DNA from 2 places in the Sporomusa sp. GT1 genome. Region 1 is predicted to be linked to the other one. Evidence: riboswitches for the same ligand, from Rfam matches in the RefSeq annotation. Region 1 holds a riboswitch; the other holds the start of a gene.

The links. A riboswitch is a leader RNA that binds a small molecule or an ion and turns the genes downstream of it on or off. The one in region 1 is predicted to bind cobalamin.
Region 2: another riboswitch for cobalamin. It lies ahead of GT1_RS17910 (type II secretion system protein GspD); the one in region 1 lies ahead of GT1_RS19455 (AAA family ATPase).

What each region holds. Positions count from the first base shown of each region.
Region 1 is NZ_BMBX01000030.1:14,395-20,320, forward strand. Features, by position in the region: gene GT1_RS19440 (TonB-dependent siderophore receptor) at 1-1,159, shown strand, start outside; gene GT1_RS19445 (ABC transporter ATP-binding protein) at 1,358-2,119, shown strand; gene GT1_RS19450 (ABC transporter permease) at 2,119-2,853, shown strand; cobalamin riboswitch at 3,026-3,208, shown strand; gene GT1_RS19455 (AAA family ATPase) at 3,564-4,379, shown strand; gene GT1_RS19460 (nitrogenase component 1) at 4,366-5,667, shown strand; gene GT1_RS19465 (nitrogenase component 1) at 5,660-5,926, shown strand, end outside.
Region 2 is NZ_BMBX01000023.1:6,192-12,117, forward strand. Features, by position in the region: gene GT1_RS17900 (hypothetical protein) at 31-849, opposite strand; gene GT1_RS17905 (hypothetical protein) at 887-1,291, opposite strand; gene GT1_RS17910 (type II secretion system protein GspD) at 1,349-2,479, opposite strand; cobalamin riboswitch at 2,683-2,864, opposite strand; gene GT1_RS17915 (hypothetical protein) at 3,011-3,532, opposite strand; gene GT1_RS17920 (molybdopterin-dependent oxidoreductase) at 3,549-5,570, opposite strand; gene GT1_RS17925 (hypothetical protein) at 5,587-5,724, shown strand; gene GT1_RS17930 (efflux RND transporter permease subunit) at 5,713-5,926, opposite strand, start outside.

The DNA.
Region 1 (5,926 bases):
TTTGCAATCTAACCGTCCACGGTATAATACAGACGGTTCCCGCGATATGTTATATAAATATGATGATGTCCGCAATAATCTAAATCTTAGTTATGACAACAAAGACGATAATTTTAAATCGGTTCTGTCGTTCAATAAACGGCATGCCTTTGGCAACAAATATGACTATAAAACCGGCGACTGGGGCATCAGTGAACGATACAATATGTACGGCATAAACTGGGATAACCAAAAGACCTGGAAACTGAGAGATGACCGTGACACACTGATTGCCGGCGTTACCCTGGCACGGGAACATTATAACGGTCTGCCCGGCAGTACTGCAGTCAAATATAATAATGCGCTGCGCAACAGTTTTGCTGTCTATGGAGCTTATACCTATAACATTAACCCTGAGTTCAGTACAACCCTAGGCCTGCGGGAAAATGTTATTAAAGACTATGCTACCGACAAAAATGTTTTTTTACCGCAAATCCAGACATTATATAAAATCAATGACAATACTTCCTGGTATACCAATATTGGCAAGTCCTTTCAAATGCCGGCGCTGAACCAGTATTTTTCCAAACAAAGTACTGATTTTAACAGGTTAAAACCGCAGCAAGGCTGGAGCTACGAAACAGGGATAAAAATCATTGACAATAATCAATCGTTCAAAGCAGCTCTTTATCATATGGATATCAAGGATCAGTTTGTTTGGAAAAAGAATCCCGACAAAACCGACTATATGGCTAATGCCGGGAACTTCCGCAATACTGGTATGGAATTGGAATATGTAAAAATTCTTAATAACAACTGGAAATACAATTTGGGATTTAGTTATTCCAATCCGGAAAATAATGAAAATGGCTCCTGGGAGCAGTGTAACAGCAGAATACAGACAACCGCGGGCATAACCTACAATCAGGAAAAATGGCTGACAAATGTTAATTTCTTATTCCTGGGCGACCGGGAAGAAAGCTATTACAAAATCAACGGTAACATCAGCGATATTCCGGATCGTGTACAATTAAACGCCATGATTAGATATCAGCCGGAACGCAATCAGTCGGTGATTCTGAATTTGTACAATATCCTTGACCGTAATAACTCTGTGAACAAATATGAGAATCTGGATCTGCCTTTTAACTGGGCACTAAGCTATAACTATACCTTTTAATTTCGTGAGTAATGAGTAAGTTGCGAATAAAAGCAAAGCCACTCTGAAACCTGCTGTCAAGGGTGCAAAATTTGTGTGGTTTTTTACTCCTTTGGTTAGCGGGTCTATTATGACCCGCGTTTTTTTTCTGCTTGGGCATACATGCTTCAAAAATTTGCCATGGAGAAGATTCGAGAGTAAGGAAAGTAGTTGATGAAAATGTCTGAGAAGTTGTCAGGTTTTGATTATGCCGTTGAGTTAACAGGTCTGACTAAAATGTATGACGGACGAAAAATTGTTGATAATTTGTCGCTGACAATACTGCAAGGGAAGATATTCGGCCTGCTTGGCCCTAATGGCGCGGGTAAGTCGACGGTAATGAAGATGATTGCCGGTTTGACGCGCGCTACAAGCGGATCGGTGCGGATTTTTGGGCTTGATAGGCTGGCGGAACCGCTCGCTGCTAAAAAACTAGTCGGCTTGGTGCCGCAGGATAATAACCTGGAACGGGATTTGACGGTGGAAGAGGTTTTGCTGGTTTATGGCAGGCTTTTTGGTGTGCAGCGGCTTAAACACCGGCTGGAAGAGGTTTTGACAAAGTTTAATTTAGAGCAAAGCCGGCATATAAAGGTGGGGGTGCTGTCAGGGGGGACCGCGCGCCGGACACTGATTGCCAGGGCTCTGCTGCCTGAGCCTGAACTGCTGCTGCTGGACGAGCCAACCGTGGGACTTGATCCTGACGTCCGCCAGGAATTGTGGAGTATTGTACGCCTTTTGACCAGTGAAGGCAAAAGCATAATATTGACAACACACTATATGGAGGAAGCCGAGCAGCTCTGTGAGCAGGTGGCTATGCTGCGTTCCGGTCGTCTTGCTTTGTTGGATACGCCGGCAGGCATTAAACAGCGGACAGGCAATGGCCAGGCAAGCGGGGCGCTTGAGTCCATGTTTATTAAACTGGTTAAGGAAGGCGATGGCTGATGGGCTGGTATGCAGTATTTTGGCGGGAAATGATTATACTGTGGAAGAAAATCGGCAGAATGGGCTACGTATTTTCCACTATTGTTTTTCCCTTTATTTATCTGTTTTCTTTTGGACTGGGGTTAGGAGGCAGAGTGAATGTGGATGGCGGCTATTTACCGTTTCTGGCCAAAGGTATTATGGGTGTCACTGTGTTGTTAAACTCTTTTCAACAGACCGCATCCTCTGTGAGTACAGGACGGCTGTATTTCCGTAATTTTCAAAGTGTGGTTTTAAGTCCGGTGGCTGCCTGGGAAGTGGTTTTGGGAATTATAGCAGCAGGTTCGGTGCGGGGAATATTTTTTGGCAGCCTGGTTTTCGTCATTGCCTGGGGTGCTTTTGGGGTAGGCGGGTTAAATGTCCTGGCTGTCGCCGGCCTTATTCTGGGTTCTTGCTGCTTTGCCGCCATGGGGGTGGTTGTAGGCATGCTTGTTAAGCATCCTGACGATGTTTCGCTGATTAATAATTTTTTTATTACGCCGATGATATTTTTTGGCGGTTCGTTTTTTCCGTTGCAGAATCTACCGCCCTGGCTGGCTGTAGTTGCCCGGTTATCGCCCATTGGTACGCTTAATGCCCTGTTGCGGGCACCTGACTGGAATAGCGGGGCCGTATGGGCGGCAGGCACGCTGATAGTACTGTCTGTTTGCTTTTTTGCCTGGAGTGTGTGGCTGTACAGCCGGTATAGTGAGTAGGTCTGAGAAAAGGTTGCCCCGGAGCGGGTGAATTGTCGGTCTGACAACCACCGGGCAGTCTGCAAAGTGGGACAAGGGACCTGTCCCCTTGTCCCACGGTAGAATTCGCTTGACAAAACCTGCCAGGCAATATACTATAGTAGTAGCATAATGTATCTGCGTTTATTGAAAATTGTATATGGATGAGCCAGGTGCCCGCAAGGGCTTAATAGGGAAGACCGGTGTAATGCCGGCGCGGTCCCGCCACTGTAATGGGGAGTGAACCCAAGGTATGCCACTGGGACGAAGGTCTCGGGAAGGTTTGGGCAAGCTATGAGCCAGAGCCAGGAGAACTGCCTGTCTAAAGATCGCCGTTTTACCCACGAGTGATGGGGAGGAGATTACAGTTGCACTAGCTTATTTGGAATGTATTCCAAGTGAGTTGTGTTGCCTTGCTGAATTTACTCCTGGTCATAGACCAGGAGTTTTTATTTGGATTTATGCTGTAGAATTCTCCCGGCTGCCATGGCGACCGGGAGTTTCTTATTTAGTTGCCATTTCTTCTAACTCCTTCATGTTTTTGCGGGTCTATTATGACCCGCGCTTTTTTTTCCAGCTAAAGTGTATAACTTTTTAAAGAGCAGGATTAACAGCGGCTTCCACGCCGCCAAAAGCTTGGTGTAAGCCATGTTTTCTTTATGAATTGATAAAACAAGGAGCGGATAAGGCATATGCAAAAGAAGATTGCCTTTTACGGCAAGGGCGGCATCGGCAAGTCTACGACAGCTGCCAATGTATCGGCCGCACTGGCGGAAATGGGGCACAAGGTTTGCCAAATTGGCTGTGATCCCAAAAATGATTCCACCCGCCTTTTATTAGGGAAGGTTTGTTCACAGACGGTATTGGATATGGTTAAGCAATATGGGGAGGAAGTTAGGACCGAGGACTTGGTACATAGCGGCTTTGGCGGCGTACAGTGTATTGAGGCCGGAGGGCCCGAGCCAGGGGTAGGCTGCGCCGGACGCGGCATAATCGTGGCACTGGAAAAGCTGAAAGCCTTGCAGGCTTTGCCTGAAGATGCCATTATTCTGTACGATGTACTGGGAGATGTAGTGTGCGGCGGCTTTGCCGTACCCATACGGGAAGGCTATGCCAGCGATATTTACATTGTATCTTCCGGCGAACTCATGTCACTCTATGCGGCCAATAATATTGCCAAAGGGGTGGCCCGCTATGCTGCCCGGGGGGCGGTGCGGCTTGGCGGCATTATCGGCAATAGCCGCGGCATTGCTAATGAGCAGGCGTTGCTTGAGGAATTTGCCAAACGGCTGCATACTTCTTTAGTCGCCTATATTCCCAGGGATCGTACTGTTAATAAAGCGGAAATTCATCGTAAAACAGTCATCGAATTTGCGGCAGACTCGCCACAGGCGGCGATTTACCGTCAGTTAGCCGGTTTTATTTGTGAGAATACGGCGCTGAGTGTGCCGACCCCCATGTCCTTTGCAGAATTAGAGGAGCTGGTGCTTGACTATGGTGATGAATAAACGGGCGAAAACAGCCCGCAAACGGGGTTACAGCTGTGCGATGCCGGGCGTATGGCGCGCCGTTTCCCACAATGAAGGCGCGCTTGTTATTTACCATAGTCCTAAAGCCTGCGGGCATATCGGCCGGGAAATGGATTTGGGAATGCATTTCCGTTCACTGGCAAAGCGGCAATTTATGCCGGAGCAGTACTCGGCACCACTGATCATCAGTGGATTGGCGGAAGAGCATTCGATTTTCGGCGGGGCCGGCTTGCTCAGGGAATGTATTGAATATGCAGCCGAAAGGTACAAGCCGGCCTATATTTTGATTGCCAATTCCTGTGTGGCCGGCGTGATTGGTGATGATACGGCTGCGGTGGCAGGCGAGGCAGAGGCGGCGCTGGGCATACCGGTGATGTCTGTTCCCTGTTACGGTTACCTGGACGGCGACTATTATGCCGGGTTTTATCATGCCGGAAAAATACTGGCAGAGCGCTTTATGATTGCCCAGCCCAAGGTGGTTAATACGGTAACCCTCTTGGGTGACCGCGGCGGCCCCAATGGCATGGATGTGCAGGAAATTAAACGTTTGCTGGGCTATTTTAGCCTAAAAGTGTATTGTCATTTTCCGGCATATGCTTCACTGGAGGATATAAGACGGGTGCCGTTTACCGCCCTGACTGTACCGCTTAGCGGGACAAGACAGTCCAATCCCTGGATGTGCAAGCTGGGGCTGGAACTGGAGGAGATGCTGGGAGTGCCTGCTTTTGACGGGGATTATCCGGCAGGCTGGCAGGCGACGGTTTTATGGCTGACGAACTTAGGCCGGTTTCTCAACCGGCAGCAGCAGGCTGAAGCTGCCATTAAGCAGGAGGCAGAGCGGTTAAACCGGCATATCGCTGAGTATAGCAGCCAGTTGCAGGATAAGCGGATTGTATTGTATCTCGGACGGCCGCTGCTGTATTTTGATCCGGCCTGGGTACTGGAGTTATTTTCTTTGTATAATTTGAATTTGGCAGGCATTGTGGTGCTGGATGATGTGCTGAGCAAGGACCAGCAGCTTGATTTATATCAGGAACTGAAGCAACAAACCGGCATACCCTGCTTTTCTCAGGCAGAGGGAAAAGACATAGTTGAAACAGCAGATATTGTTGTGACCACGCATGAGTTGACTGAAGCAGCCAGGAAAAAGCAGCTCTTTCTGCCCTTGCTGCCGCTGGCCGGGGTAGGGGGCATTACTGCCCTGATGACTAAGCTGGTGCGCCTGGCGCAGCGTCATGACCGACGGGGAGGAATTATGTATGTGTAATAGTCAGTGGTCAGATGCGCGGACTTTGGTGGAAGCCTGCGCGCTCACCGGCGTAGCCGCTTTCTTTGCCGGTATTCCTGATGCTGTATTGGTGGCCAATGGCCCCATGTGGTGCTATTTTTATGCGCTGCGCTATCTGGAAAGGCAGTGTCCGGCGGTCAGTTCACAATTTTACTGCACCCAGGCCGATAATCATGCGGTTGTTTATGGTACTGAGGAATGCCTGCTGGAAACTTTGGCTATCATTCGCCAGCAGGCC
Region 2 (5,926 bases), on a different contig from region 1:
TGTTGTTTAACCGCTTGGCAAAATAGTGATTTATTTATTGCCTGTACCGGCTTGATACGGATGGTTCAGGTAGTTGCAGGCTTTGACCGGCTGGCCGGTAAAATACAGGGTCAGTTCACCGGGATTCATCAGCCAGTTAAGCCGGCGATACTCCCAGGCCCAGGGGGCTGAAACCCTGACCGCATTATAGCTGTCAAAATAGCCCCAGCGGGAGAAAACACGGCCTTGTCCGATATCCTGGCGTCGCTCCCACAAGGCTGTCAGGGGAAGCAAAACATAGTCCATATATCCCGCCCCAGACTGTTGGTCACTGCCCAGGCGGCTGCCGGCCGCACTCAGCACCTGCATATTCTTTTTCCGCAGCAGCCGGCTGTTTTTACCGGCGGCGGCAACGGCGTGAGTTCCGGTGCGAAGCTGTAATACCGGGTGCCCGTCTGCCAGGAACACTCGCCCACCATCCCGTGTTCTCCATTTACCGTTACTGTAGGTCACCAGCAAATCAAGAGCGCCGGTGTTATCCGGCAGTTTCCTTACGGCAAGCAGCACACCGGTCATGGCATGTTCATGGCCACGGCCATGACGTGGATAGTATTGATAATAGCCAAGATAATAATGGGTGTCGCTTTCCACCACAGAATAGTACATAGCATGCGCCAGCGGGTAAAAGTACAGGTTGTACCAATTGTTGTTGAGCTGCCAGTCGAGGTCATAATTGACCAGAGTAAATACATTTTGCTTTGCCGCCAGACCATCGCTGTGATCGGACTGGCAGACGACCGGCGCCCACTGTCTGACAATATCCGGCGCAGCTATCGCTGAAACCGGCTGTGCAAGTAACAGTGCCGGCAAAAGCATGAGGCATCCTACAACGCTAACAGCGAGTCGGTTACAAAGTTTTGTTATATAATGTGATTTCGTCAATGGCGTATACCTCCATATTCCAGGTACCACCGCGGGGAGGTGACGCAATCATAACGTTTTGCCCGACAAAAGAGATAAGCTTGCCTGTCGCCAGAGCGGTTTCCAGCAGGCTTTGCAGCTTTTGCTCGGACGTTCTGACCACAATGGCTTTTCCGGGCGGCTCGCGAAGTTCAATAACCGCATAACAGCTATTGGAGGGCGCATAACAATTTATGAGCGTGACATGACCGGATAACTGAACCATTGGCGGCATCAAGGCAACGCCGGAAACAGGCTGATTCACCGTGGCGGCAGAATGAGTCTGGGTTAACGGCAGGTTCAAAAACAAGATTAACAGGCCCAGGCTAATCGCCTTTAATACTATATTCATGACAGGTATCACTCCCAAAATATTCAGGCTATGATCGTCTGTGAGAAACACATAAACCTAATGCACACCTGAATCATATTCCTGAACGGTGGCGGCTAAGAAGTCGTCACCGATGATTTTAGGGGTCAGCATAATCACCAGTTCGGTCTCAGTAACTTGCTTATCGGTTGAGTGGAAAAGCTTTCCCACCAGCGGCAGCTGCCCCAGCACCGGAACCTTGAAGGTAGTATTGGTTTCCTGGCGCTGAATTAAGCCGCCCAGTACAATGGTTGCCCCGCTTTTAACCCTGAGGGTGGCATCTGCCTGGCGGGTGCGGATATTGGGATTGCCGTTTTTGGTGGTATCGGTCTTGTTGCTCACTTCCGGCTGAATATGGGTAGTTATGAAACCATCTTTGTTTACAGTTGGGGTCACTCCTAATTTAATCCCCACCTCAACATAGATGACGGAGATAATGGGCATGCTGCCGGTAGTAGGCTGCGAGCTTTCGACAGCCAGCTTGTCCCCGATAAGGATTTGCGCCTTTACCCCGTCCAAGGTGGCGATACGCGGGCTTGCCAGCAGCCGGCCTTTTTTCTTTTCGATTAAATGGTTGATAATTCCCTGAAGATTGACGCCGTACCTGCCGGTAGTAATCCAGAAATTTGAATGGTCGTAGAGCTTTTCGGAAGGCAGCAGGGTCTTAGCTCCCCAGTCAACACCGAGGTTGGATGAATCATCGCGGTTAATCTCCAGTACCTGCACTTCAAACATAACCTGCGGCGGCGGTGTATCAATTTTTGCCAGCAGTTGCTCCACCTGTCTGTATATATCGGGAGTGCTCATAATCACCAGGATATTGCGCAGCGGATCGGTTTTAATCTGTTCTTCCGGGACCAGGGCACTCAGCAGCGGTCTGGCCTGATCGACCTTTAGATAGTTGAGCTGTACCACTAGCGGTCCCTGAAGATCAGTTTCAGGTTCGGGCGCAGGCTGCAGTTGCAGTCCGGGCTCCGGCTCAGCGCCCGGTTCCAGGCCGGAGGCGGTGACATGCCCTGCCTGGCCGGTAGTCCCAGGGGTTGTTCCGGATTCATTTTCCGGCAAACCGCCAATGCTTACTGCAGCCTGCCGGTCAACAGCCGTATCCGGCAGGACTGCCGGCGGTGCCGGGGAGGCCTGAGCAAGCCAGGGCAACAGAAAGAGCAGCAATAGGAAGGTGAAGAAGGTAGTACGATACCGGCGGCAATGGTACACTCGATTCACCGACTTTCAGTTAGTAGGAGTAGGAGTTGATAAAAAGAAAGAAGCCTCCTGCGAATAACCGACAGGGGCTTCTTATTGATCCCGGCAAACAGCCGGAACTACATGCAAAAAAACATGCAGCCAAATCCCCTTCCCATCTCTCGCAGGTCAACGGTGATTGTTGTACAGGCAGTTCTCCTGGCTTAGGCTCATCGCTCCTCCAAACCTTCCCAAGACGATCGTCTCAGTGGCATATCATGGATTCGCTCCCCATTACAGTGGCGGGACCGCACCGGCTTTTAACCGGTTTCTCTATTATGTCCTTGCGGACACCTGTACCTGGAAATATTTATTTTTTGTTTAGTTGTCTGTTTTCTAAATTTTATCATAAATGGATAACTTTGTCGAAAGTTTTTATCCTACTAAATTCGACAAACTTTTTATGGAAACTTTGAGCCGATACTGTGCCTGGTATTGCGCTGGCAGGTAGTGGGAGTATTAATTATTCCGCACATAATTTTTAACAATTTCGTACATGGAGTCGGCAAAGGTCTTTACGGGAACAGGGGCGAACTTTGCGATTTGCTGACGTTCTTCCAACACGGTTCCCTGTTCACTGACCACCTTTATCGCGGTAACTGCATAGGTTTTGTCTCTGGTCTTAAATGCCATCCAGATTTCGCTGTAGGCGACTTTGTCTTCTGCTGTCAGTTTTTCCTGATATTTGTCATGTAAATTGCCGATAAGCTTCGGATCGGTAAAGATGGTTTTGGTCAGAACATGGACCAGGTTGTTATCGGCTTCATCAACCTTAAGCGAGGTATGGTCAAAGGCAAAAATGCCAATATCATTCTTGAATACCTGCACCCAGCGCTGTCGCTCGATCTCCGCTTCGCTGGGCTTGGGCCGGACACTGAGCTCCCAGTCCAGCGGCGAATTAGCAGGAGGCTCCTCCGCCTGCACGGGAACGGCCGCAAGCAGAAGCAAGCACAAAGCGAACAGCAGTATTTGTTTTGTCATGTAAGACTCCTTTCATCTACCTGCATATATCGCAACTATCTGCGTGGGCGATAACATTTACTTTCACGTCATAAAAAGTACTTCCCTTCCCTTTATCAGTAAGTCTTTGAGAAGTCAGCACATTGACCGACCGATCGCCTACAGCATGTTCGATCCACCACACGCCTTCGGTTACAACAACTGATTCCGGTACTTTCGCGCTGGTTTTCAGCGTAAAAACCGCTTTGCCGCGTTCGTTATAAACAACAATAAGCTGACCGTCTTTTAAGCTTTTCTTAGCGGCATCTGCCGGGTTCATTTGCAGGATCATTGTATTGTTTTTCGTCAGGTCTTCCCGTTCATTAAAGGACGAATCCAATATCCGGGCATCGGGCGAATTAATCAGCCAAAACTCTGCGTTGTCGCCATAAGGCTCAAGATATCTTGGCAAGGGTTCCTCTTCTCTGGGATTTATTATTTCAATTTTTCCTGACGGTGTTTGAAATTGCAGCTTATAATCGTCAGGCAGCGGCAAGTCCACCGGATATCCTTGCCGCAGTTTTTCCATTTCGGTTTGCTCCAGCCAGGGAGTGGGATTGGCCAGAATACTGTCAATCAGGGCTTCCTCGGTCTGCTGAAAGAACGGCTCCTTGATTCCCATCGCCGCAGCTAGGAGGCAGAATACCTCCCAATTGGATTTTGACTGCCCTACCGCGTCAATTACCTTGAGAGCACGCTGTACGACATAATGCCCGTAGGCACGGTATATATCACTGTGTTCGAGGGAAGTCGTCGCCGGTAATACCACATCTGCGTAGTTAGCCGTGTCGGTCATGAACCGTTCATGCACTACGGTAAAAAGTTCTTCCCGGGCTAAGCCCTGCAGGACCCGGTTTTGATCAGGAGCTGTTATGGCCGGATTGGAGCTGTGCACATATAGCCCCATTACCGGAGGATCCTTTACTTCATTCAGGGCATGTCCCAATTCATTCATGTTGATCAGCCGCGGCGTACCTTTCTGCAAGTCTTCCCGGGTGATTAATTTGGTGTCAAAGGCACCTGCCGTAGTTGTGCCGGTCAATACGCCGCCACCGCTTTTTTGCCATGCACCAATCACCGCCGGCAGACAAGTAAGAATCCGTACGGTCATTGCTCCGTTGCCATAGCGGGATAAACCACTCCCCATTCTGATAAACGGGGCCTCTGCCGCAGCATACTGTCTTGCCAGCTCCTCGATTGTACCGGCAGCAATTCCGGTTATTTTGCTGACTGCTGCCGGTGTATACTGAGGCAGCACCGTAGCTGCCAGTTCCTCATACCCCTGCACGTATTGCCTGATAAAATGCTGGTCTGCCAGCTTGTCGCGCGCAATAACATGCATCATGCCCAGCGCCAAAGCCCCGTCGCTACCCGGACGAACCAGTATGACCTGATCGGAAATTTTCGCAGTAGGCGTTTCATAAGTATCAATCAGCCATACTTTAGCGCCCTTGGCCTTGGCGATATGTATATCATGCATAATATGAATATCTGTCGCCAGAGCGCTGATACCCCACAAAATGATCAGATCACTGGCTTGCAGCTCGCCGGGGTGTGGCGCTATAGTTTGCCCCATTACAGCTTTCCAGCCATAGTCCTTGGCTGGCGAACAGATTGTCCGCTCCAGCCGGGATGCACCCAGGCTATAGAAAAAGGGATGACCGGCATTGCGCTGAACAAGTCCCATTGTGCCGGCATAAGAGTAGGGCAATATTGCCTCCGCCCCATATTGAGCAATAATTCCCTGCCATCTATCAGCAATGATGCCAATGGCTTCTTCCCAGGAAACCGGCGTGAAGGCGCCGCTGCCCTTGGGACCGGACCGCAGCAATGGCGTTAAAAGTCTCCGCTTAGAATAAACTGTTCTTTCATAATGAGCCATTTTAGGACAAAGTGTCCCGCGTGTGAACGAATGCTCCGGATCGCCCTGGACTCTAACAACCGTTTCACCCTCTTTATAGATAAGCAAGCCGCAGGTGTCAGGACAATCATAGGGACAAACAGACCGCAAGATTTCCATGAAATTCTCTCCCTTGTTGTTTGAAGGTTTGATTTTCTATGGCTATTATACCATAAAAATACAAATTATTACGGTTGCCATCCAACAACAAGCGATTAATGAAACCAAGTCCGCACAGGATGGCGGTCAAAAAACAGGAAAACTATCGGAATAACAATAAGGTAAAAACGGTAGATGAGAGCAAGCCGCCAATAAGCACCCAGGCCATGCTCACCCTGGTCTCGGCACCCTCGCTCAAAGCCAGGGCAGTGGGCAGCATGCCGACCACCATGGTCAGGGTAGTCATGCAGATAGGCCTTAAACGGGTTTTGCCTGCCTCCACCAATGCTTCATAGGCGCTCATGCCCCGCCCCATC